Immundisolibacter sp.: one gene and its partners. The protein of the gene in region 2 binds, or shares a complex with, the protein of the main gene of each other region. Links are inferred from orthologs where the notes say so. Each region holds a gene or a part of one and is shown on either strand. Other genes may lie near its edges.

Region 1 (10,112 bases), on a different replicon or contig from region 2:
GATCGCCGGGCCGTGCGTGGCGGAAAGCCGCCAGCTGGCGCTCGACACCGCCGCCACGCTCAAGGACATCTGCGCCCGGCTGGGCGTGCCGTTCATCTTCAAGGCCTCGTTCGACAAGGCCAATCGCAGTTCCGGCAAGTCCTTTCGCGGTCCGGGCCGGGACGCCGGCCTGGCGATCCTGGCCGAGGTGCGCGAGACGCTCGGCGTGCCGGTACTGACCGACGTGCACACACCGGATGACGTGCAGGCCGCCGCGCAGGTGGTGGACGTGCTGCAGACGCCGGCCTTTCTGTGCCGCCAGACCGATCTGATCGAAGCCGCCGCCGCCAGCGGCAAGCCGGTCAACATCAAGAAGGGCCAGTTCCTGGCGCCGGACGACATGGCGCAGGTGGTGGCCAAGGCCAACGCCGCCGGCGGCGAAGGCCGGGTCATGGTGTGCGAGCGCGGCGTGTCCTTCGGTTACCACAACCTGGTGGTCGACATGCGCGGCCTGGCCGTGATGCGGCAAACCGGCTGCCCGGTGGTGTTCGACGCCACGCACTCGGTGCAACTGCCCGGCGGGCAGGGCGACCGTTCCGGCGGCCAGCGCGAATTCGTGCCGGTGCTGGCGCGGGCCGCCGTGGCCGCCGGCGTGGCCGGACTGTTCATGGAAACCCACCCCGACCCGGCCCGCGCGCTGTCCGACGGACCCAACGCCTGGCCGCTGGACCGCATGGAAAACCTGCTGCAAACCCTGGTCAGCCTGGACCGCACCGTCAAGGCCGCCGGTTTTGCCGAGCAGGCCCTGATGCAATCAACCTGAGACCCCGATGAGCACGATCGTCGATATCAAGGCCCGCGAAATCCTCGACTCGCGCGGCTTTCCCACCGTGGAAGTGGACGTCCTGACCGACAGCGGCCAGCTGGGCCGGGCGGCGGTGCCCTCGGGCGCCTCCACCGGTTCGCGCGAAGCGCTGGAACTGCGCGACGGCGACGCTGCCCGCTATGGCGGCAAGGGCGTGCGCAAGGCGGTCGACAACGTGCTGCGGGAAATCCTGCCGGCGGTGCGCGGCCTGGACCCGGCCGACCAGCGCGGCCTGGACGACGTGCTGCTCAAACTCGACGGCACCGACAACAAGGCGCGCCTGGGCGCCAACGCCACACTGGCGGTGTCCCTGGCGGCCGCCCATGCGGCCGCCGCGGCGCGCGGGCTGCCGCTGTACCGGCACATCAACCTGCTGTGCGGCGGCGTCGACATGTGCCTGCCGGTGCCGATGATGAACATCCTGAACGGCGGCGCGCATGCCGACAACAGCGTCGACTTGCAGGAATTCATGGTCATCCCGGCCGGCATGCCGAGCTTCTCGGAAGCCCTGCGCTGCGGCGCCGAGATTTTCCAGGCCCTCAAGCGCCGCCTGCGCGCACGGGGCCTTAACACCGCCGTCGGCGACGAAGGCGGCTTCGCGCCGGATCTCGCCTCGAACGAAGAAGCCTTGAAGGTGGTGCTCGACAGCATCGGCGATGCCGGCTATGCCGCCGGGACACAGGTGCTGCTGGCGCTCGACGTGGCCAGCAGCGAGTTCTACAAGGCTGGCCGCTACGAGCTCGAATCCGAGAAGCGCAGCCTGACGTCGGCCGAATTCGTTGCGTACCTGGCCGATCTGGCCGACCGCTACCCGGTGATCTCCATCGAGGACGGCCAGGCCGAGGACGACTGGGACGGCTGGAAGCTGCTCACCGAGCGCCTGGGCAAGCGCGTGCAGCTGGTCGGCGACGACCTGTTCGTGACCAACCCGGCCACGCTGCAGAAGGGCATCACGGCCGGCGTGGCCAACTCCATCCTGATCAAGGTGAACCAGATCGGCACGCTGTCGGAAACGCTGGACGCCGTGCGCCTGGCGCGCAGCGCCGGCTACACGGCGGTGATCTCGCACCGCTCGGGCGAGACCGAGGACACCACCATCGCCGACATCGCGGTCGGCAGCGGCGCCGGGCAGATCAAGACCGGCTCGCTGTCCCGCTCGGACCGGGTGGCCAAATACAACCGCCTGCTGCGCATCGAGCAGGAGCTGGGTGCCGCGGCGCGCTATCCGGGCGCCGGCGTGTTCGGGTCGCTCGCCCGCTGATGCCCATGCGCGCCGGCCTGCTTGCGCTGTTGCTGGTCATGCTCGGCCTGCAACACCGTTTGCTGGTGGCGCCCGGCAACCTGTTCGAGCTTGGCGAGCTGCAGGACCGGGTCGTGCGCGAACGCGACGCGGTCGACCAGCTGGCCGAACGCAACGCGCAGCTCACGGCCGAGGTCGAGGACCTGCGCAGCGGCGTGACTGCCGTGGAAGACCGCGCCCGCAGCGAGCTTGGCATGATCAAGCCCGGCGAGACCTTCATCCGCGTCATCGAGTAGGCGTCCGGTGGCGGAAGCCCTGCCGAGCGCCGACCACTGGGCGATCGTGCCCGCCGCCGGCATCGGCGTGCGCATGGGCGCGGACCTGCCCAAGCAGTACCTGCCGCTGGCCGGCGCACCCGTGCTGGTGCACACCCTCGAACGCCTGGCCGCACACCCGCGCGTCGCCGGCATCGTGCTGGCGCTGCGCGAGGCCGATCCGTACTGGCAGGCGCTCGGCTTCACCTGCGCCAAACCGCTGCAGGTGGTGACCGGTGGCGCCAGCCGTGGCGCGTCCGTGCTGGCCGCACTCGACTGGCTGGCCGACCGCCAGCAGCCGCAAACGCCAGTGCTGGTGCACGACGCCGTGCGCCCGCTGCTGCATGCGGGCGACATCCACAGCCTGTGCGCCGAGCCGCTGGAGGAGCACGGCTGCCTGCTGGCCACGCCGCTGACCGACACCGTAAAGCGCGCCGACGCCGCCGGCCGGGTGCGCGAAACCGTGCCGCGCGAGGGCCTGTGGACGGTGCAGACGCCGCAGCGGTTTCGGCTTGATGTGCTGCGGACGGCGCTGGCCGGTGCGCTGGCTGCCGACCAGGAACCCACCGACGAGGCCCAGGCCATGGAAAGCGCAGGCTTTCGCCCGCGCCTGCTGGCCGGCCGGCGCGACAACATCAAGATCACCGTGGCGCAGGACCTGCCCCTGGCCGAGTGCCTGCTGGCCGCGCAAGCGCGCTTCGATCGCACTGCCCAAAGCACCCCGGAGACCTGATGCGCATCGGCCACGGCTACGACCTGCACGCCCTGGCGCCCGCCCGACCCCTGGTGCTGGGTGGCGTCCAGATCCCCCACAGCCACGGCCCGATTGCGCACTCCGATGGTGACGTGCTGCTGCACGCCCTGGCCGACGCGCTGCTGGGCGCGGCGGCCCTGGGCGACATCGGCCAGCACTTTCCGGACACCGATCCGGCCTATGCAGGCGCAGACAGCCGCCTGCTCTTGCGGCGCGTGGTTGCGCTGGTACGCGAAGCCGGTTACTCGGTGGTCAACATCGACGCCACCGTGCTGGCGCAGCGGCCCAAGCTCGCCCCGCATCGGGACGCCATGCGCGCCAACATCGCCGCCGATCTGGGCCTCGACATCGACGCCGTCAGCGTCAAGGCCACCACCACCGAGGGCCTGGGTCCGGTCGGCCGCGGCGAGGCGATCGCCGCCCACGCCGTGTGCCTGCTGGCGCGCGCCTGATCAGAAGCGACCCGCCACGACCCGCTGTAGCGGCTTCGCTGCGCGATGGACGACGGACCGGCCCTACGCGAGGACGCATCGCCCGGCGAGCCGGGCTCCAGTCCTCCGATGACTCACTGGTAGCCACTGATTCTGGCAGCGCGTGCCGGCGCTGCGGGAAGCTGAATACCTCCGTGTTTCGTTAGACGACCCGCCGCCACACTGCGGCGCGGCCATCACCCTGCACCCGCCCTTCCGCCGCCAGCTTGATCAGATGCGCATAAACCGACAGTTCGGCCAATGCGTGCAGGGCCTTCGGGACGCCGACGTAGAGTTCGGCCACCAGGTCCGGGATGCTGCGCCCGCCCCCACCCTCCAGCACCTTGAGAATGGCCGCCTCGCGCGCCAGGCGGTGGTCGATGACCTGTTGCACGGTGGCCTGCGCGCCTTCCATGAGCCGGCCGTGCCCGGGGGCGATACGCTCGACGGGCTCCTGCTGCAGGCGCCGCAAGGACGCCAGATAGGCCGCCATGTCGCCATCGGGCGGCGCGATCACCACCGTGGTGCCATCCATCAGATGGTCGCCGGCGAACAGCAGGCGCTGCGTTTCGAGCAGGTAGCAGATGTGGTCGGCGGCGTGGCCGGGTGTGCGCAGGGCGCGCAGCGGACCGGCGTCGGTCGGCAGGATATCGCCATCGGCCAGTACCCGGTCGGGCGCGAAGCCCGGCGTGCTGACGCCGGCCAGCGCGATGCCGCTGCCGTACACCGGCACGCCGCAGTCGCGGGCCAGTTCCCGCGCGCCGGGGGCGTGGTCCGGGTGGGCGTGCGTGACCAGCACGGCGGTGATGGCATCGCCTGCGGCGCGCTTGATGGCATCCAGATGCGCCGGGGCGTCGCAGGCCGGATCGATGACCAGCACCTGACGGCTGCCGACCAGATAGGTATTGGTGCCGGGGCCGGTCATCAGGCCCGGATTGGGCGCGGTGATGCGCCGCACGCCGGGCCACACGTCGACGGCCGCCGCGAATGGGAACTCGGCGCGGATCTGTGGCGTATCGAAGGGGTTGCCGGCAGCGTTCACAGGGCCACTCCACGCAGGTCGATTTCTTCCACGCCTTCCGGCAGCGGCAGGCGCACCCGCTCGGGCTTGCCGTCGGCGCCGATGATCAGTTGCGGCAGTATCGCCGGCACCTGCCCGATGCTGCGTACCGCCGCCAGCAGGGCATCGACCGTCGGGTACCGGGCCAGGAATTCGAGCTGCTTGCGCGTGGCCGGTACCAGGTTGAAGCCGCCGGCCGCGTGCCGCGCCAGGGCCTCCTGCGGACGGACCCAGCAATGGTCGACGGTTTCCTCGCCGTCGTGCAGTGGTTCCTGACCGAGCGGCGCCCGGCACAGGAAAAACCGCGTGTCGTAGCGCCGCGGCATGCCCTCGGGCGTGATCCAGTGGCTGTAGTAATGGACCTGGTCCAGCGGCAGGCGCAGGTGCTCGCGTTCGCAGATGGCCGCCAGCGTGGTCTGACCGGCATTCAGCGCCGCCCGGTACGCCGCGAAGCGCTGCTGCGTTGCCGGCTCGTGCAGGCTCAAGGTCTGCCCGGCGGCATCGGCCGCCAGCAGCACGCCGGCTTCCTCGAAACACTCGCGAATCGCCGCCAGGTAGAACGCCAGGCCGCCTTGGGCGATGCCCAGACGCGCGCTGGCCTGGCGGGCGTCGAGCCCGCTGCACACACGCTGTGCCTGCGCGCCGCCGTCGCTGCGGTCGACCCCGCCGCCGGGGAATACATAAGCCCCGGCATTGAAATCGCTCTTGACCGTGCGCAGCAGCATGAACACATCGAAGCCCGGCGCGCCGTCGCCCGCCTCGCGCACCAGCACCACCGTGGCGGCATCTCGAAGGGTCATGGTCGTCTGCTCCGTATGAGGGGTCAGCGCAGGCTGACTGAACGGCCATTATGGCCCGCACGGATGGCCGGCCGGCTCGCTCGTGCCGCTTTCGCGGCTTAAGATCGGGACCATGCGCGCCTTCCTGGCAATAGCGAACCTGCGCCACCGCTGTCGTTGGCGCTGCCTGCTCATGCTGGCGTTGCTGGCCGCACTTGTGGCGGCTGCAATGGCCGTGCCCGAGCGCGCCCGGCTCTACGCCGAGCAGACCCTCGCCGAAACCACCGGCGGCACCGCCCATGTGGCAGCGCTCGATTTCGACCCTTTGCGGCTGGCGCTGCGGATCGACGGCCTGCACCTGAGCGATCCCGATGGCGCCCTGCTGCTGGCGGTGGACAGTGCCATGGCCGACCTTGCGGTCGACTCCCTGTGGACACGCAGCGTGCATCTTGACGCCTTGACGGTACGCGGTGCGCGCGGGCAGCTCGGTCTCCTGGAGGGCGGCGGCATCAGCCCGCAACTGCCGGCCGGCGGCGGCGATGGCGGTCCGCCGCCGCGGCTGCGCATCGACCGGATGAACGTCGATGGCAGCGCGCTTGTCGTGCGCGACGCCAGTGCACGGCCGGCGGCCGCGCTGCGCCTGACCGATCTGGTCGTGTCGATGGCCGGCTTCGACAGCCAGGCCGCAGAACCGATTCCCGTGCTGTTGCGGGGCCGCGCAGGCGGCGGCACGCTGCGCCTGCAGGCCGATCTCGTGCCGGCGCCGCTGGCGCTCGACGGCCGCTTCTCATTGCAGGGCATCGACGCCGAACCGGCGCTGGCCTACCTGGAACGCGCGCTACCCCTGAAAGCGCGTGGGGGAAAAATCGACGCCAACGCCACGCTATCGCTGGCTGCCGGCGGGGCGGTGCGACTCAGCGACGGTCGCATGAGCCTGCGCCAGACCGCGCTTGCCGATGCCAGCGACGCCCCGCTGGCGCAGATTGCCGAACTGGCCGTGGATGAACTGGCCCTCGATCTGGCCGCCCGGCGCGTGTCCGTGGGCCGGATCAGCGGACGCGACAACTGGTTGGCGCTGGCGCGGGCAGCCGACGGACGAATCAACCTTCAGGACTTGACCCGCCAGGCCGGCAACGACGAAACGGATCCCGCCGGCCCAAGCTGGCAGGTCACGCTGGGCGCCCTGGCGCTGACCGGCCAGCGCCTGAGCATCAGCGATGAAACGGTGCAGCCGGCGCTGCACCAGGACCTCACGCTGGAGCAGGTCGACATCGGTGCGCTGGGCGCGCCGGACAAGGTGCCGGTGAGCCTCACCGGCAGCCTGGCGGACGGTGGCACCTTCGGGCTGGCCGGCGAGGCGGTGTTGCCAGCCGGCCCGGCCGAGCTTGAAATCACCGCCAAGGGCCTGCCCCTGCCGCCGCTGGCGCCCTACCTGCCGGACGTCGGCCCGGTCGCCTTGCGCAGCGGTACGGCAGCGGCCACCGGACAGCTGACGCTCGGCGGGCCGGGGCCGGAATTCCGCGGCCAGGTCACGCTGTCCCGTGTCGATCTGTGGGACACCGAACGCGACGAGGCGCTGCTGGCGCTGCGCACGCTGCGCGTGGATCAGCTGCAGGCCAGCGCGCAGGGCGTCACGTCCAGCAAGATCTGGATCAACCGGCCAGTGCTGCGGGCTGTCATCACCGAGAACCGGCAAAGCAACCTGTCGCGCTTCGGGCCACGCGACGTGGCGCCAGTCACCGACTCACCAGTGACCAACGATGGCCCCGGGCCGGCGCCGATGCGCTTCGCAGTCGACACGGTGCGCGTCAGTCGCGGCACGCTCCACATCGAAGACCACAGCCTGACGCCGCATTTCGCGGTCAGCATCGAGCAGCTGAAAGGCAACATCGACGGCCTGGCGAGTGATGCCACGCAGCCGGCGCGCGTCGTGCTGAACGGTCGCATCGACCAGTACGCGCCAGCCACGGTCGAGGGCAGCTTTACCGTCGGCGTACCGCGCGAAGCCGCGTTCAAGCTGTCCTTCACCGGGGTCGAGATGGCGACCTTCACGCCCTACGTGAGCAGGTTTGCCGGCTACCGCATCGAGCGCGGCACGCTGGACGTGGACCTCGATTACACGGTAAGCGGGCCACAGGTGATCGGCAACAACCGAATCATCCTCAACCGTCTGGTGCTGGGCGAGCGGGTGGACAGTCCGGACGCGCTCGACCTGCCGCTGACCCTGGCCCTGGCAGTGCTCAAGGACTCGCGCGGAGTCATCGACGTCGCCCTGCCGCTGCGCGGCGATCTCTCGAACCCGCAGTTCGACTACGGCGCCCTGATCGGCAAGGCGATCAGGGCGCTCGTGGTCAAGGCGGTGAAAACACCCTTCACCCTGCTGGCGCGCCTGGTCGGCGGCAAGGCAAAAGACCTGCGGACAGTCGCGTTCGCCCCCGGCAGCGCGCAGTTGCCGGCGGCGCAGATGGAACCCCTGCAGAAAGTGGCGCAGGCCCTCATCGCGCGGCCGCAGCTCACGCTGCACATCCACCCGCTGGCAGACCAGAACGACGCCCGGGCCCTGGCGCAGCAGGCGCTGGGGGCGGCCCTCGGCCAGGCGGGCGGTGAAGATGATGATCCGTTCGAGGGCGATGCCGACTGGACCGAGCGCCTGATCGCGCTGTACGAAGAGCGTTTCGGCAACGAGCCGCCGGCAGTGCCCGCACCGGCCGATACCCAGCCGACTGCTGCCGAGCAGCGCGCCGCGGCGGCGCGCGCCGGGCGTGAGCGCCTGCTGGCCGCCATGGCTCCGGATACGGCGGCCCTGCGGGCGCTGGCGCAGGCACGCGGCGAGGCAATCCGCGCCGCACTGATGGACAATGGCGTGCCGGTCCGGCGCCTGACTATCGTGCTGCCGGCCGAGGATGCGCCGCTGCAGCCTTCGGCCACCAGCGAACTGGTGCTGGCGACTTCCTGAGGAAACGCACCGTTCGCGGCGACGGCGCCGCTCCCACACTCTTCGAGGCGGTGTGGGAGGCCCGCTCCCGGGCCGAATGCGCATGGATTCATTTTCAAGCCACGACACAAGAGGAGAGACCCGTGACAATTCTGGTAACCGGCGGCTGTGGCCTGGTGGGCTCGTTTGCGGTGCGCGAGGCGGCGGCTCGCGGCGTGCCGGTGGCGGCCTTCGACATGGTCTTGAAAACCGAACTGCTGGCCGACATCCGCGACAAGGTCACGCTGATGCAGGGCAACGTGCTGCACGCGCCGGACCTGTACCGGGCGGTGCGCGAGCTGGACGTGACGCGCATCCTGCACACGGCGAGCTTCCTCACCCCCGGCGCCTACGCGCGGCCCTACGCCAACGCCGAGCTGACCATCATGGGCACGCTGAACGTGCTCGAATGCGCCCGCGCCATGGGCATCAAGCGCGTCAGCTACGTGTCCACCGGCAAGACCGGGTGGACCGGCGCGGCCTTCTCCGGAACGCTCAATACCGGCAAGTTCGACATCCCCGCCGATCCCTACGCCAGCGCCAAGGTCGGCGCCGAGCTGCTGGCCAACGACTATCGCCAGCTGTACGACCTGGACGTGCGCATCCTGCGCCTGGGCGGGCAGGTGTACGGGCCGGGCTTCGCCTTTGCCGGCGCCGTCGGCCAGGGCCTGCAGCCGTTCATCGAGAAGCCGCTGCGCGGCGAGCCGGTGCACTACGACAATCCGCTGCTGGCCTACTCGGCACCCATCATCCCCATGCTGTACGGCGCCGACGCCGGTCGCGGCTGCATGACTGCCACCCTGGCCGCCGACCTGCCGCACGTGGTCTACGACATCAACGCGCCGGTCGCCAGCACGCTGTACCAGGTCGTGCAGGCGATCAAGGCGCTGATACCCGGCGCCGACATCGAGGTGCCCGAGGCACCGACCGAGGCCGGCCCATTCCGGGCCGGTCCGATTGCGCCCGACCCGCGCGCGCAGGCCGACTTCGGCTACCTGCCCGAGTACGACCTGATGCGCGGCCTGCGCGAGTACATCGCCTTCGTCAAGACCGGCCGCTACGCGGTCGTCAGCTGATTCCGGAGCAGTTTTCACCCATGAGCATCGGCACCATCCACATCGACGAACTGACGGTCCACTGCGTCATCGGCATCATCGAATCCGAGCGCCTGCACGACCAGCGCATCCTGATCGATGCGGAGCTGGATATCGATTTCGCCGCCGCTGCCGCCAGCGACAGCATCAACGACACCATCAACTACGCGGTGGCGGCCGAACACCTCACCCGGCTGGCCGTGGAAGGCCGGTTTTATCTGGTGGAGGCCTACGTCAGCCACGCCACGCAGCTGCTGCTGGAACGCTACCCGCAGGTGAGCCGGGTGCGCGTGCGCGTGCGCAAGCCGGACATCCTGCCGGCCGCGCGCAGCGTCGGCGTCAGCCTCGAACGGCGCCGATGACGGCGGCACCGACCGCCGACCTCAGCGGCCGCGTGGCGCTGGTCACCGGCGCTGCCCGGCGCACCGGCCGTGGCCTGGCCCTGGCCCTGGCGCGGGCCGGTGCGGACGTGGTGGTGCATTACGGCCGGTCGCGGCAGGACGCCGAAAGCGCGGTGGCCGAAATCGCCGCGCTCGGCCGGCGGGGGTTCGCGATCAGCGCCGATCTGGCGGTGCCGGGGCAA
Region 2 (4,517 bases):
TGGGTGCCTCGGCGGTCATCACCGCGTCCTTGAGCGTGAGCTTGGCGCCGGAATCCTTGAAATCGAAGCGCGTGGTCAGCTCGCGGTTGGTCTGGTCGACCGCGTTGGCGACCTCGTGCAGGTCGGCCTTTGAAACGACATCGAATGAGGGCATGACAGTTTCGGTTGCCTCCGGAATCAGTTTGAACGAGCCATTCGGCCGGCGCGGCAGACGCCGCGCCGTGCGCAGTATCGGCCCGCGCTAGCCGTTGCGCGCATCGGCCTCGTCAACCGGCACGCTGACCGTTTCGACCTGTACGAATCCCCCACCGGCTGGTGGCGTGATCGGCTCCTGCAAAATGGGCGCCGGCGGCTCCTGAGCGGGCGGTGGCGGTGGCGCCCAGACGACCGGCGCGGGGCCTTCCACCACCACCGGAACGGCAGGCATGACCGCAGCGTCGGGCACGTGCTCGGCGCTGGCCGACTCGGGGGACGCCTGCTGCGCCGCCCACGAGTAATCCGGCGCCGGCTCGGTGACCGGCGTTGTCACTTGCGGCGCGAACGGTTCGGACGGCGACACCGACTCGGGCTGGGCGATTCCGGTGATCACTGCCGCACCCGCCAACGCCCCCGCGGACGTGACCGGCGGCGCGAACACCTCGGGCGCGTGCAGCGGCGGCGTGCCATCCGGGCCTTTGCCGCCCGGCGGCTGGCGGCCTGCTTGCGGCGCGCGGGCCGGCGCCTCACTGCCAGCGGCGTTCCTGGCCTCGGCACCGCCCTGGCCCTGGCCGCGCTGACCACCGCGACGACCGCGCCGCGATTTGCCTTCGCGAGCTTCGCGCTGGCCATCGCGCACGGCCGGATCGCGCGGCGCAGCCGGCTCGCGCTGCTCGCGCTGGCCGCCGCGCGGCGCGTTGTCGCGCTGGCCATCCCGCGCGGGCGCTGGGTTGCGCGGCGCGACAGGTGCCTGCGGCCGCTGCGCGTCGCCGCCCTGGCGGCTGCGGTCCGGCCGGTCCTGCGGGCGCGCGGCGGGCGTTTCGGCACGCGGCGGGCGGCTGCGCGCATGACGCGGCGGCGCCTGCTCCACGGGCGCGGGTGGCCGATGGCCGACCAGGCTGCGCCACAGGCGCGTGAACAGACCCGGCTGGGACGCCGGCGCAGCCGCCACGGTGGTATCGACCGGACTTGGCGGCGGCGCGCTGCGCACCAGGCGCTGCACGGCCGCCGGCTGGGCGACGATCGCCGCCGGTGCGGCGGCCGCCTCCGGCGCCGGCACGGTCAACGCCAGTTCGTGGCTGGGCGTATCCAGCAGGCGCTTGTTCAGGTCCTGCACGCGCGTGCGGTCGATCTCGTAATGCGGGGTTTCGAGCGCCGGGTTGGGCAGGATGATGGGGTTCACGCCCAGGCGCTGACCCAGCTCGGACACCGCGTCACGCTTTTCGTTGAACAGATAGGTCGCCACCGCCACCGGCACCTGCACCGCCAGGCGGCCGGTGCGCTCCTTGAGGGATTCTTCCTCCAGCAGGCGCAGCACGTGCAGGGCGGTCGATTCCACGCTGCGGATGGTGCCCTGGCCCTCGCAGCGCGGGCAGGTGATGTGGCTGGTCTCCTTCAGTGAGGGACGCAGGCGCTGGCGCGACATTTCGAGCAGCCCGAAACGCGACAGCTTGCCCAGCTGGATGCGCGCCCGGTCGTGCTTGACCGCGTCCCGCAGGCGGTCTTCCACCGCCCGCTGGTTGCTGCTTTTCATCATGTCGATGAAGTCGATCACGATCAGCCCGCCCAGATCGCGCAGGCGCAGCTGGCGGCCGATCTCGTCGCAGGCCTCCAGATTGGTATTGGTGGCGGTCTCCTCGATGTCGCTGCCGCCCGTGGAGCGCGCCGAGTTGATGTCGATGGCGGTCAGCGCCTCGGTGTGGTCCACCACCAGGGCACCGCCGGAGCGCAACGGCACCTCGCGCCGGTGCGCGGTCTCGATCTGGTGTTCGATCTGGTAGCGCGTGAACAGCGGCACCTTGTCCTGGTACAGCTTCAGGCGCGGCAGGCTTTGCGGCATCAGCTGCTGCATCAGCGCGCGGGCCTCCTCGTAGGTGGCCTCGTCGTCGATCAGCACCTCGCCGATGTCGTCGCGGAAATAGTCGCGGATCACCCGCGCCACGACGTTGTTTTCCTGGTAGATCAGGAACGGGGCGGACTTGCCGGTGCTGGCCGCATCGATGGCGTTCCACAGCTCGATCAGGTGATCCAGGTCCCACTGCAGCTCGGCCAGGCTGCGCTCGGCCGCCACCGTGCGCACGATGACGCCCATGTTGGAGGGCAACTGCAGTTGCCCGAGCAGGTCCTTCAGTTCGGCCCGGTCCTCGCCCTCGATCTTGCGCGACACGCCGCCGGCGTCGGGGCTGCAGGGCATCAGCACCAGGTAGCGGCCGGCCAGGCTGACGTGGGTGGTCAGGGCCGCGCCCTTGGTGCCGCGCTCTTCCTTCTCGACCTGGACGGTGATTTCCTGACCTTCGCGCAGCTGCCGCGGCTCGCCGTTGGGGCCCTGCAGGTAGTGGGCGGCGACCTCTTTGAGCGGCAAGAAGCCGTGGCGGGTGCCACCGTAATCGACGAACGCCGCCTCCAGGCTCGGCTCGATGCGCCGCACTACGGCGCGGTAGATGTTGCCCTTTTTCTGGTTGCGGTTCGGGGACTCGATGTCCAGATCAAACAGGTATTGGCCATCGACGATGGCCACCCGCAGCTCTTCCGACTGGCGGGCGTTGAACAGAATTCGTTTCATCGGGGAATACTCGTGGCAGACGCCTCGCGGCGCAGCGCGTGCCGGACGGTAGCGCCCCCAGGGGCGCAGGCTCATGGGCCGGCATGCCGCAACGCGGCGCGACGCGGGGATCGGGAACAGGGCCTCCGGCGAGGCCGGTCCGCGGGGACTGGCGCAGGAGGAATAGAATGGCTCGCACAAAATCGGTTGCAGCGGCGCCAGCGCGACACGCCGACGAAACGGACACGGCAGACATCAGCCGGCCCCAGGCATTGCGCCCGAGACACTGAATCACCGTCCAAATCTTTTTGATCATCAAGATGGCCACTGCGCCGACAACATTAACACGCGATGACAGGGCTTAATACAGGCACGGCCACCACCCCGGAGCGCTCGGTGGCGTACGTGAACGTTGCCGACGATCAGGCCGGGCAGCGGGTCGACAACTTCCTGATGGCGCGCTTTCGCGGCCTGCCGCGCAGCCGGGTGTATCGCCTGCTGCGCCGCGGCGAGGTGCGCGTCAACGGCGGTCGCATCGGCCCGGAGCACCGCCTGCAGGCCGGCGACCGGGTGCGCCTGCCGCCGGTCGACCTGCCACCCCCCCGGCCGCCCGGGGAAGCGCCCGACCACCAGCTGCGCGAGCTGACCGGCCGCATCCTGTTCGAGAACGAGCGCCTGCTGGTGCTGGACAAGCCGGCGGGTCTGGCCTGTCACGGCGGCAGCGGGGTCAGCTTTGGCGTGATCGAGGCGCTGCGACAACTGCGGCCCAATCAGCCGTTCTTCGAGCTGGTGCATCGCCTGGACCGCGACACCTCGGGTTGCCTGCTGATCGCCAAGCGGCGCAGCACCCTGCGCGCACTGCACGAACAACTGCGCAGCGGCGCCGTCGGCAAGCGGTACCTGGCGCTGCTGGTGGGCCAGTTTCCCGGCCGCCGCCAGCGCGTGGATGCGGCGCTCGACCGCTACGAACGCGGTGGCGAACGGCTGGTGCGTGTGGCCACCGACGGCAAGCCGGCGCAGACGGTGTTTCAACTGCGCGAGCGGTTTGCCGGCGCCAGCCTGGTCGAGGCGGAATTGCTGTCCGGGCGCACGCACCAGATACGCGTGCACGCCCAGCACCTGGGCTGCCCGGTGGCGGGCGATCCGAAGTACGGCGATCCGGCGGCCGAGGCAGCGCTGGGCGCCATCGGCCTGAAACGGCTGTTCCTGCACGCGGCGAAGATTGAACTGGCGCCGCTGGACGACGACACGCCGCAGGTCTTCGAGGCACCCCTGCCGGCGGCGCTCGAAGCCGTGCTCGAGCGCCTGCGCGATACCCAAACCACCCAGAGGACCGCATGAACGACGACACCAACCCCACCGCCTGGGAACGCGGCGTGCTCGAACGCCTGCTGCGGGACACGCTGACCGAACAGCGCCGCGCCCGCCGCTGGCGCATCTTCTTTCGCCTGTTGTCGGTGTTGCTGGTACTGCTGGTGCTGGGACTGTTTCGCGCCGACGTGGGCGTGCCACAGGTCGCCAGTCGCCACACCGCGCTGGTGCAGCTGAACGGCATCATCGCACCCGGCACGGACGCCAACGCCGACATCATCATCGAGTCCCTGCGCAAGGCCTACGACAACGCGCAGGTGGCCGGCGTGGTGCTGCGCATCGACAGCCCGGGCGGCAGCCCGGTGCAGGCCGGGCGCATCAATGCCGAAATCCGGCGCCTGCGCACGCTGCACCCGAAGGTGCCGCTGTACGCCGTGATCGACGATATCTGCGCCTCGGGCGGCTACTA
Region 3 (10,072 bases), on a different replicon or contig from region 2:
CCGGAGTAACCGTTTCATGTCGCTCAGTGTCGAGAAGAAATCCGAGCTCGTGCAGTCGTACGGCCATGCCACCAACGACACCGGTTCGGTGGAAGTGCAGGTGGCGCTGATATCGGCGCGGCTCGAACAGCTGAACGAGCACTTCAAGCTGCATCGCCAGGATCATCACTCGCGCCAGGGCCTGCTGCGCCTGGTCGCCCAGCGGCGCAAGCTGCTCGACTACCTCAAGCGCAGCGACAACGGCCGCTACCGCGCGCTGGTCGAGCGCCTGGGTCTGCGTCGTTAAAGCAGCTCGCCCACCGGCCCCATCCGGGGGTCAAGGTCTCCCCCGCAGGGCGGCGGAGGCTGCATGTTCAAAGCAAAGGAAGTACGCCACGTGAAATTGATCCGCAAGGAAGTCCAGTTCGGCAAGCACCTGCTGACGCTTGAAACCGGCGAAATCGCCAAGCAGGCGTTCTCGGTCATGGTCCGCATGGGCGACACCATGGTGCTGACGGCGGTCACCGCCAGCAAGGGCGTCAAGCCGGGGCAGGACTTCTTCCCCCTGACGGTCGATTTCGTCGAGCGCAGCTATGCCGCCGGGCGCATTCCGGGCGGCTTTTTCAAGCGCGAGGCACGGCCCTCCGAGAAGGCCATCCTGACCTCGCGCCTGATCGATCGGGCCATGCGGCCGCTGTTTCCAAAGGGTTTCTACAACGAAGTACAGGTCGTGCCGACTGTGCTGTCGGCCGATGACGAGGTCGACCCGGACATCCTGGGCATGATCGGCGCCTCGGCTGCGCTGACGCTGTCCGGCCTGCCCTTCCAGGGGCCGGTGGGCGCGGCTCGCGTCGGTTACAAGGATGGCGCCTTCATCCTGAACCCGAGCTACCAGGAAACGGCCGAATCGGACCTGAACCTGGTGGTTGCCGGCACCGCCAGCAGCGTGCTGATGGTGGAGTCGGAAGCAAAGATGTTGCCCGAGTCGGTGATGCTCGACGGCGTCATGTTCGGTCACCAGGCCATGCAACCGGTCATCGAGGCCATTCTGGCTCTGGCCGCCGAGGCCGGTGTGCAGCCGTGGCCGTGGACGCCGCCGCAGAAGGACGAGGCGCTCGAAACGGCCGTTCGCGCCGTGGCCGAACAGCCGCTGAACGAAGCCTATTCGATCCCCGACAAGCAGGCGCGCCAGGAGGCGGTGGCGCAGGTCCGCGAGCGGGTTGCCCATCTGGCCGGTGAGAACGGCGAGCGGGCCAACGAAGTGCAGGCCCTGTTCTCGTCGGTCGAGAAGCGCATCGTGCGTGGGCGCATCCTGGATGCGCAGCCGCGCATCGACGGTCGCTCCACCCGCCAGGTGCGCCCGATCAGCATCCGCACCGGCGTGCTGCCGCGCACGCACGGCTCGGCGCTGTTCACCCGCGGCGAAACGCAGGCGATCGTGGTCACCACGCTGGGCACCGAGCGCGACGCGCAGCTGATCGACGCGCTGGAAGGCGAGTTCCGTGACGGCTTCATGTTGCACTACAACTTCCCGCCGTACTGCGTGGGCGAGACCGGTCGCATGGGTGCCACCAAGCGGCGCGAGATCGGTCACGGGCGGCTCGCCAAGCGCGCCCTGGCGGCAGTGTTGCCCGCCAAGACGGCTTTCCCGTACACGCTGCGCATCGTGTCGGAGATCACCGAGTCGAACGGGTCGAGTTCCATGGCCACGGTGTGCGGCGGCAGCCTGGCGCTGATGGATGCCGGTGTGCCGATCAAGGAGCCGGTGGCGGGTATCGCCATGGGCCTGATCACCGACGGCAGCCGCTTTGCGGTGCTGTCCGACATCCTGGGCGACGAGGATCACCTGGGCGACATGGACTTCAAGGTGGCCGGCACGGCCAGCGGCGTGACCGCGCTGCAGATGGACATCAAGGTGCTGGGCATTACCGGCCAGATCATGCAGGCCGCGCTTGAGCAGGCCCGCGAGGGTCGTGTGCATATCCTGGGCGAGATGGCCAAGGCCTTGTCCGCGCCGCGTGAGCAGATGTCGGACTACGCGCCGCGCATCCTGACCATGCGTATCCACCCGGACAAGATTCGTGACGTCATCGGCAAGGGCGGCGTGACCATCCGCGGCATCACCGAGCAGACCGGCGCCACCATCGACATCGACGACGATGGCACCGTGCGCATCGCATCCGTGGACCGGGCCGCCGGCGAGGAAGCGCGCGCCATGATCGAGCGCATCACCTCCGACATCGAGGTCGGCATGGTCTACGAGGGCCGCGTGGCGCGCCTGATGGACTTCGGCGCCTTCGTCACCATCCTGCCCGGTCGCGATGGCCTGCTGCACATCTCGCAGATTTCCGAGGAACGGGTCGAGCGGGTCAGCGACAAGCTGGCCGAGGGCGATGTGGTGCGCGTCAAGGTGCTGGAAGTGGACAAGCAGGGCCGCATCCGCCTGAGCATGAAGGCACTGAACGAAGAAGCCGTCTGACAGGGGACGGTCCGGCCGTAGGCGGACCGTCAGACAATTAAAAAGCCGGCTCGGGGAAACCACCCCCGGCCGGCTTTTTTGTTACGGGAGAAGCGCCCCGCAGACCCGAATGACCGGCTGCCGGCGCCGTCAGCCCCCGGCTTGCTGGCGCAGGCCCTGGCTGACCCGCTCACGCTCCTCGTGCAGGGCCTGCGGCACCCGCGGGCCATAGCCGTGCAGGAAGCTCGCCACCTCGTCCATCTCGCTGAGCCAGTCCTGCGGCTCGATGTGCGTGAGCTGGCGCATGTGCTCATGCGATACATCCAGCCCAGTCAGGTCGATGTCGCCGTGCAGGGGCAGGTTGCCGACCGGCGTTTCCTGGGCGTCGATGCTGCCCTGGCAGCGCTCGATGATCCACTTGAGCACGCGCAGGTTCTCGCCGTAGCCGGGCCACAGGAAGCGGCGTTCGGCATCGCGGCGGAACCAGTTGACCTGATAGATGCCGGGCGCCTGGCTCAGGCGCGCGCCGGTGGCCAGCCAGTGCGCCCAGTAATCACCGAAGTGGTAACCGCAAAACGGCTGCATGGCCATCGGGTCGCGCCGCACCACGCCCACCTGGCCGGTGGCCGCGGCGGTGGTTTCCGACGCCATCGAGGCGCCCAGCAGCACGCCGTGCTGCCAGTTCTTGGCTTCCAGCACCAGCGGCGCCAGCGAGGCGCGCCGGCCGCCAAAGATGATCGCGGTAATCGGCACGCCGGACGGCCGCTCGGCGGCATCCGACCAGGACGCGCACTGACGCGCCGCCACGGTAAAGCGTGAATTCGGATGCGCGGCCGGGCCGTTGGCCGGATCGTACGGGCGCCCCTGCCAGTCATAGGCCGGCGTCTCGTCCGACAGCCCCTCCCACCACGGCCGGCCGTCCTCGGTAAGCGCCACGTTGGTGAAGATGGTGTCGTGCTGCAGCATGTCGACGGCATTGGCGTTGGTGTGCCGGCTGGTGCCGGGCGCCACGCCGAAGAAACCCGCCTCGGGGTTGATGGCCCACAGCCGGCCATCGTCGCCGACGTGCAGCCAGGCGATGTCGTCGCCGATGGTTTTCACCTTCCAGCCCTGGTATTCCTGGGGCGGGATCAGCATCGCCATGTTGGTCTTGCCGCAGGCCGACGGAAAGGCTGCGGCGATATAGTGCAGGCGGCCCTGTGGGTCTTCGATGCCCATGATCAACATGTGCTCGGCCAGCCAGCCTTCCTGGCGGGCTTGGTAGGAGGCGATGCGCAGTGCGTGGCATTTCTTGCCCAGCAGAGCGTTGCCGCCGTAGCCGGAGCCGATGCTCTGGATGGACAGCTCGTGCGGGAAATGCATGATGAAACGCCGCTCGGGGTGCAGGTCACCGAGCGAATGCAGGCCGCGCACGAAGCTGCCCTCGCGTTCGATGCGCCTGAGCGCCGGCGCGCCCATGCGGGTCATGATGCGCATGCTGGCGGCCACGTACGGGCTGTCGGTGATCTCCACACCGCAGCGCGCCAGCGGCGAGTCGAGCGGGCCCATGCAGTACGGCACCACGTACAGCGTGCGCCCGCGCATGGCGCCGGCAAACAGCGCGTCCATCCTGGCGTGCGCGTCGGCCGGGCTCATCCACTGGTTGTTCGGGCCGGCATCGTCGCGCTCGGGTGTGCACACGAAGGTCAGGTGCTCGGTGCGCGCCACGTCGGACGGGTCCGAGCGATGCAGGTAGCAGCGCGGGCGGGTTTCTTGATCCAGCTCGATCAGGGTGCCGCTTTGCAGCATGCCGGCGATCAGCGCATCGTATTCGGCCTGCGACCCGTCGCACCAGTGAATCCGGTCCGGTTGCGTGAGCGCTGCCACCTCGCGGACCCAGTCCGCAAGTGCCTGATTCGACGTCATGAGCAAATTCCCCCGTTACACCTGTGTACCGCGAACATCCCTGACGCGGCGATCCGGGCCCCGTCAACGCGGGGCCGAGTTGCCATCAAAAGCCCATGAGCTTCAGCGGGCGCCCTGGAAATTGTCAAGCCGGGCGCGGGCCCGCGCCGCGGCGGCCCGTACCTGCGCCGGTGCCGTGCCGCCCAGGTGATCGCGCGCGGCAACCGAGCCTTCGAGCGTCAATACGGCGAACACGTCGGCCTCGATCAGCGGCGAGAACGCTCGCAGTTCGTCCAGCGTGAACTCGGCGAGATCGCGTCCAGTGACGACGCCCTCGCGCACGGCGCGGCCGACGACCTCATGGGCATCCCGAAACGGCAGCCCGCGGCGCACCAGGTAGTCGGCGAGATCCGTGGCGGTGGCAAAGCCGGCGCGTGCTGCGCTGCGCATGCGCTCGGCATTCACGGTCATCCCGGGCAGCATGCCGGCCACCGCAGTCAGGCTGTCGCGCACGGTATCGACGGTGTCGAACAGCGGTTCCTTGTCTTCCTGGTTGTCCTTGTTGTAGGCCAGCGGCTGCGCCTTCATCAGCGTCAGCAGCGCCACCAGGTGGCCGTTGACGCGGCCGGTCTTGCCGCGCAGCAGCTCCGGCACGTCGGGGTTTTTCTTCTGCGGCATGATCGACGAGCCGGTGCACCAGGCATCGGCCAGGCTGATGAAGCCGAACTGCGCCGAGGACCACAGCACCAGTTCCTCGGACATGCGCGAGAAATGCGTCATCAGCAGCGCCGCCGCGGACACGAATTCGATGGCGAAGTCGCGGTCGCTGACGGCGTCGAGCGAGTTCTCGGCCGGCCGGTCGAAGCCGAGCAGTTGCGCCGTGTACAGGCGGTCGATCGGAAAGCTGGTACCGGCCAGCGCCGCGGCGCCCAGCGGCATGACGTTGACCCGCCGCCGGCAGTCGGCAAAGCGCTCGCGGTCGCGCGCCAGCATCTCGAACCAGGCCAGCAGGTGGTGGCCAAACGTGATCGGCTGCGCCGTCTGAAGGTGCGTGAAGCCCGGCATCAGGGTGTCGGCCTCGCGTTCGGCCAAATCCACCAGGACGGTCAGCACCTCGTGCAGCTGGCCGTCGATGGCGTCGAGCTCGTCGCGCAGCCACAGGCGCACGTCGGTGGCCACCTGGTCGTTGCGCGAGCGGCCGGTGTGCAGCTTCTTGCCGACCTCGCCGATGCGCTCCACCAGCGCCGTCTCGATGTTCATGTGCACGTCTTCGAGCGCTACCTGCCACTGAAAACGGCCCGCCTGGATATCGGCACCGATGCCCTGCAGGCCGGCGACGATGGCGGTGACTTCGGCCTCGCCCAACACCGCCACCCGGCCCAGCATCCGGGCGTGGGCGATGGAACCCATAATGTCGTGGCGGGCCAGGCGCTGGTCGAAGCCAACCGAGGCGGTGAAACGCTCGACAAAGGCGTCGGTGGGCTCGGCGAAACGGCCGCCCCAGGGTTTGCGGGGTGCTTCGGACATGGGCGGGAGGGCGGGCGTGGCGGAGCCTGCGATTATAGCGGACCAACGCGCCCCGGACGGCGGCTTTGTGCCGGACCTGTGCCAGCCGCGGGCGGTGCTGGCGGTGGTGGTGGGCGCGCAGCTGCTGGCCTTGCTGCTGGCCCTGGCGCAGCCGCTGGAGGCCGACCGCTTCTGGCCGCGCCTGGGCCTGTGGTCGCTCGCGCTGCAGTGGGTGGGGCTAATCGGTACCGCTGCCGCTGTCTGGTTGGGCCTGTTGCCGGCGGGCGCCGCCCTGCTCGGCTGGCTGATGGCGCCCAACCTGATGCTGACTGCGCTGGTGGCCGCCGTGGTGCTGCGCCTGACCCATCTGAGACATGCCGCGCGCATTCACGCGCAGGGCCATCATCGGGCGCGGCTGGAGCCGCTGCAGGCTCTCGAGCGCGGCTGATCGGGCCGGCCGCAAGGCCTGCCGGATGGGAGGCGTTTCAGATACGGGGCCCGCTGGCCGTAAAATCGGGCACAAATCTAACGGGTATGGGATCTGTGATGGACGCCAGCTCCAGTCTTGGTTTCGGCAGTGTCGGTTTCATCGAGGCGCTGTACGAGGATTTTCTGGCCGATCCGGCCAGCGTCCCCACGCCGTGGCGGCGCGAGTTCGAGTCCTGGGGCAACGCCCCGGTCGGTGCAAGTCATGGGGCGGTGCAGGCACGGTTTCGCGAGCGCGCCACGCGCCCGGCGACGCTGCAGCTGGCCGCCTCCAGCGGCGACTTGCAGCGCCTGCAAAAGCAGAACGCGGTACAGCAGCTGATCAACGAATATCGCCAGCGCGGCCACCTGCGGGCGCGCACCGATCCGCTGCAGTTGCAGGAACCGATGGAGGTGCCGAGCCTGAGCCTGGATTACCACGGCCTGACGAAGGACGATCTGGACCTGCAGTTCGCTGCCGGCAATTTCCCGCTGCCGACCGGTGCACCGCTGCGCGAGCTGCTATCGGCGCTGGAGGCGACCTACTGTGGCGCCATCGGCTTCGAGTACGCCTACAAGTCCGATTCGGCGCAGGTCGAGTGGCTGCGTCAGCGCATCGAGGCCGGCCGCGGGCGCGCGGTGCTGAACGAGGCCGAGCAGCGGCAGATCCTGCAGGCGCTGACCGCCGCCGAGGGGCTGGAGCGGTACCTGCATCGTCGCTACGTCGGCCAGAAGCGTTTCTCGCTGGAAGGCGGTGACGGCCTGATCCCGGTGCTGGATGAAATCGTGCGCCGGGCCGGGTCGGCCGACGTCAAGGAACTGGTCATCGGCATGGCCCACCGCGGCCGCCTGAACGTGCTGGTCAATATCCTTGGCAAGCAGCCGCGGGAGCTGTTCGCCGAGTTCGAGGGCAAGGCCGAAGTCATCGGCTCCGGCGACGTCAAGTATCACCAGGGCTTTTCGGCCGATCCGATCACGCCGGGCGGACCGATCCACCTGACGCTGGCCTTCAACCCCTCGCATCTTGAAATCATCAACCCGGTGGTCGAAGGTTCGGTGCGGGCGCGCCAGGAGCGCCGCGGTGATTGGGCCCGCCAGCAGGTGATTCCGCTGCTGATCCACGGCGATGCCGCGTTTGCCGGGCAGGGCGTGGTGATGGAGACCCTGAACCTGGCCAAGACGCGCGGCTACGCCACCGGCGGCACGCTGCACATCGTCATCAACAACCAGATCGGCTTCACCACCAGCAACCCGGCCGATGCCCGCTCGACCTACTACTGCACCGAGATCGCCCGGCTGACGCAGGCGCCGGTGTTCCACGTCAACGGCGACGACCCGGAGGCGCTGCTGTTCGTGACGCGGCTGGCGCTGGATTTTCGCCTTGCCTTCGGCAGCGACGTGGTCATCGATCTGGTCTGCTACCGCCGGCAGGGTCACAACGAGGCCGACGAGCCGGCCATCACCCAGCCGCGCATGTACGCGAAGATTGCCAGCCACCCGAGCGTGCGCGAGCTGTACGCGCGGCGCCTGGAAAGTGCCGGCGTGCTTGCCGGCGGCCAGGCACAGGCCCTGGCCGAGGCCTACCAGCAGGCGCTCGACCGCGGCGAGTGCGTGGCGCCGCTGCCGATGAGCGACCAGCGCCCGCTGCTGGCCATCGATTGGGCGCCGTACATGAATACCCTGTGGACCGAACCGGCATCAACGGCCGTGCCACTGGACACCCTGCGCGGGCTCGGCGAGAAGCTGACAACGATTCCGGCCGGCTTCAAGGTCCACCCGCGGGTGGCCAAGATGCTGGACGATCGCAGGCAAATGACGGCCGGCGCGCTGCCTCTGGACTGGGGCTGCGCCGAGACGCTGGCCTATGCCACGCTGCTGACGGAAGGCTACCGGGTGCGCCTGTCCGGTCAGGACAGCGGTCGCGGCACCTTCTCGCACCGCCATGCCGTCCTGCACAACCAGGACCTGGACGCGCCGGAGCAGGCGCAGCGCCACGTGCCGCTGCAACACCTGCAGCCCGGCCAGCCCAGTTTCCTGGTCATCGATTCGCTGCTGTCGGAGGAGGCCGTGCTCGGTTTCGAGTACGGCTACGCCAGCGCCGACCCGCAGACGATGGTGATCTGGGAGGCGCAGTTCGGCGATTTCGCCAACGGCGCGCAGGTGGTGATCGACCAGTTCATCAGCTCATCGGAGGCCAAGTGGCAACGCCTGTGCGGCATGGTGCTGCTGCTGCCGCACGGCTACGAGGGCCAGGGGCCGGAGCATTCCTCGGCGCGCCTGGAGCGCTTCATGCAGCTGTGCGCCGAGCAGAACATGCAGGTATGCGTGCCGTCCACGCCGGCGCAGATGTTCCACATGCTGCGCCGGCAGATGCTGCGCCGCTTCCGCCGCCCGTTGGTGGTGATGACGCCCAAGAGCCTGCTGCGGCACCGGCTGTCGGTGTCGACGCTGGACGAGCTTGCAGGCGGGGAGTTCCAGCTGGTGATCGGCGACCCGCAGCGGCCCGACCCGGCGCAGGTGCGGCGCGTGCTGCTGTGCAGCGGCAAGGTGTATTTCGATCTTTACGCGGCCCGCCAGGAGCGCGGAATCGAGGACATCGCCATCGTGCGCGTGGAGCAGCTGTATCCGTTCCCAATGGCGCGCCTGACGGCCGAGCTGGCAAATTACGGTACCGCCGCCGAGGTGCTGTGGGTGCAGGAAGAGCCGCAGAACCAGGGCGCCTGGTACCAGATTCGCCACAAGCTGACCGACGCGCTGGCCGCCGGCCAGCGCTTGCGCTACGTTGGTCGACCGCGTTCGGCGGCGCCGGCGGTCGGCAGCTATGCCCTGCACCAGGCGCAGCAACAGGCGCTGGTCGACGACGCCCTGGCGCCGGCACAAGCCGCTGCCGCCCGCAAACAAAAATCCGCCTGAAAGTGGTTCATTCAACCCGGGACTGACATGCAACTCGAAATCAAGGTGCCGGTACTGCCGGAATCCGTCGCCGAAGCCACGCTGCTGCAGTGGCGCAAGCAGCCCGGTGACGCGGTGCGACGCGACGAGAACCTGATCGACGTCGAAACCGACAAGGTGGTGCTGGAAGTGGTGGCGCCGGCCGACGGCGTGCTGACCGCCATTCACCAGCCCGGTGGCGCCACGGTGCATTCCGGCGAGCTGCTGGCGACCTTGGACACCAGCGCCACGGCGCCGATTGCCGGCGCGGTGGCTGCTGCGCCGGACATGGCACCGCAGCCGCAGCCGGTGGCCGAGATCCGGCCCGCCGCGGGCAGTGCGGCAGCCAGCCCGGCGGCGCGCAAGCTGGCGGTGGAGCAGGGTGTGGAGACGGCGACGCTCAGCGGCAGCGGCCGCGACGGTCGGGTGATCAAGGAAGACGTGCTCGCGGCGGTGGCGCAGCGGGCGCCCACAGCGACTACCGAGTTGGCGGCGCAGCCGGCCGCAGAACGCCCCGAGCAGCGCGTGCCAATGACGCGCATCCGCCAGCGCATTGCCGAGCGGCTGGTCGAGGCGCAGCGCACCGCCGCCATCCTGACCACCTTCAACGAAGTCAACATGCAGCCGGTGATGGACCTGCGCGCCCGTCACCGAGAGGCTTTCGAGAAGATCCACGGCGTGAAGCTCGGTTTCATGTCGTTCTTCGTCAGGGCCGCCGTCGAGGCGCTCAGGAAGTTCCCGCTGGTCAATGCTTCCATCGACGGCAGCGATGTTGTTTATCACGGCTATTTCGACATCGGCATCGCCGTCAGCAGCCCGCGCGGGTTGGTGGTGCCGACCCTGCGCGAT

What was found.
Region 1: the proteins of H5U26_RS09990 (region 2) and eno are in contact, whole or in part, in a solved structure (PDB 2FYM), measured with the Escherichia coli proteins. The link is inferred for Immundisolibacter sp. from one-to-one orthologs.
Region 3: the proteins of H5U26_RS09990 (region 2) and pnp are in contact, whole or in part, in a cryo-EM structure (PDB 9QH0), measured with the Escherichia coli proteins. The link is inferred for Immundisolibacter sp. from one-to-one orthologs.

What each region holds. Positions count from the first base shown.
Region 1 is NZ_JACIZD010000003.1:227,208-237,319, reverse strand. Bases 1-2,957 are described here. They hold eno (phosphopyruvate hydratase), read left to right. Parts: upstream 1-809; coding sequence 810-2,105; downstream 2,106-2,957. Other genes in these bases: ispD (2-C-methyl-D-erythritol 4-phosphate cytidylyltransferase), read left to right, coding at 2,388-2,957; H5U26_RS07125 (septum formation initiator family protein), read left to right, coding at 2,111-2,380; kdsA (3-deoxy-8-phosphooctulonate synthase), read left to right, coding at 1-802. Outside these bases: more of ispD, read left to right, coding at 2,958-3,131; ispF (2-C-methyl-D-erythritol 2,4-cyclodiphosphate synthase), read left to right, coding at 3,131-3,604; H5U26_RS07110 (MBL fold metallo-hydrolase), read right to left, coding at 3,786-4,664; H5U26_RS07105 (NUDIX domain-containing protein), read right to left, coding at 4,661-5,482; H5U26_RS07100 (DUF748 domain-containing protein), read left to right, coding at 5,595-8,417; H5U26_RS07095 (NAD(P)-dependent oxidoreductase), read left to right, coding at 8,540-9,511; folB (dihydroneopterin aldolase), read left to right, coding at 9,532-9,891; H5U26_RS07085 (SDR family oxidoreductase), read left to right, coding at 9,888-10,112. UniProt on the Escherichia coli protein: Catalyzes the reversible conversion of 2-phosphoglycerate (2-PG) into phosphoenolpyruvate (PEP). It is essential for the degradation of carbohydrates via glycolysis.
Region 2 is NZ_JACIZD010000007.1:84,221-88,737, reverse strand. The notes cover bases 1-3,117. They hold H5U26_RS09990 (Rne/Rng family ribonuclease), read right to left. Parts: upstream 2,759-3,117; coding sequence 242-2,758; downstream 1-241. Other genes in these bases: H5U26_RS09995 (YajQ family cyclic di-GMP-binding protein), read right to left, coding at 1-154. Also shown: H5U26_RS09985 (RluA family pseudouridine synthase), read left to right, coding at 3,134-4,078; H5U26_RS09980 (S49 family peptidase), read left to right, coding at 4,075-4,517. UniProt on the Escherichia coli protein: Endoribonuclease that plays a central role in RNA processing and decay. Required for the maturation of 5S and 16S rRNAs and the majority of tRNAs. Also involved in the degradation of most mRNAs.
Region 3 is NZ_JACIZD010000002.1:126,231-136,302, reverse strand. The notes cover bases 1-2,917. They hold pnp (polyribonucleotide nucleotidyltransferase), read left to right. Parts: upstream 1-376; coding sequence 377-2,458; downstream 2,459-2,917. Other genes in these bases: H5U26_RS04465 (phosphoenolpyruvate carboxykinase (GTP)), read right to left, coding at 2,588-2,917; rpsO (30S ribosomal protein S15), read left to right, coding at 17-286. Outside these bases: more of H5U26_RS04465, read right to left, coding at 2,918-4,342; argH (argininosuccinate lyase), read right to left, coding at 4,445-5,848; H5U26_RS04455 (hypothetical protein), read left to right, coding at 5,865-6,275; H5U26_RS04450 (2-oxoglutarate dehydrogenase E1 component), read left to right, coding at 6,362-9,205; odhB (2-oxoglutarate dehydrogenase complex dihydrolipoyllysine-residue succinyltransferase), read left to right, coding at 9,233-10,072. UniProt on the Escherichia coli protein: Involved in mRNA degradation. Catalyzes the phosphorolysis of single-stranded polyribonucleotides processively in the 3'- to 5'-direction. Also involved, along with RNase II, in tRNA processing.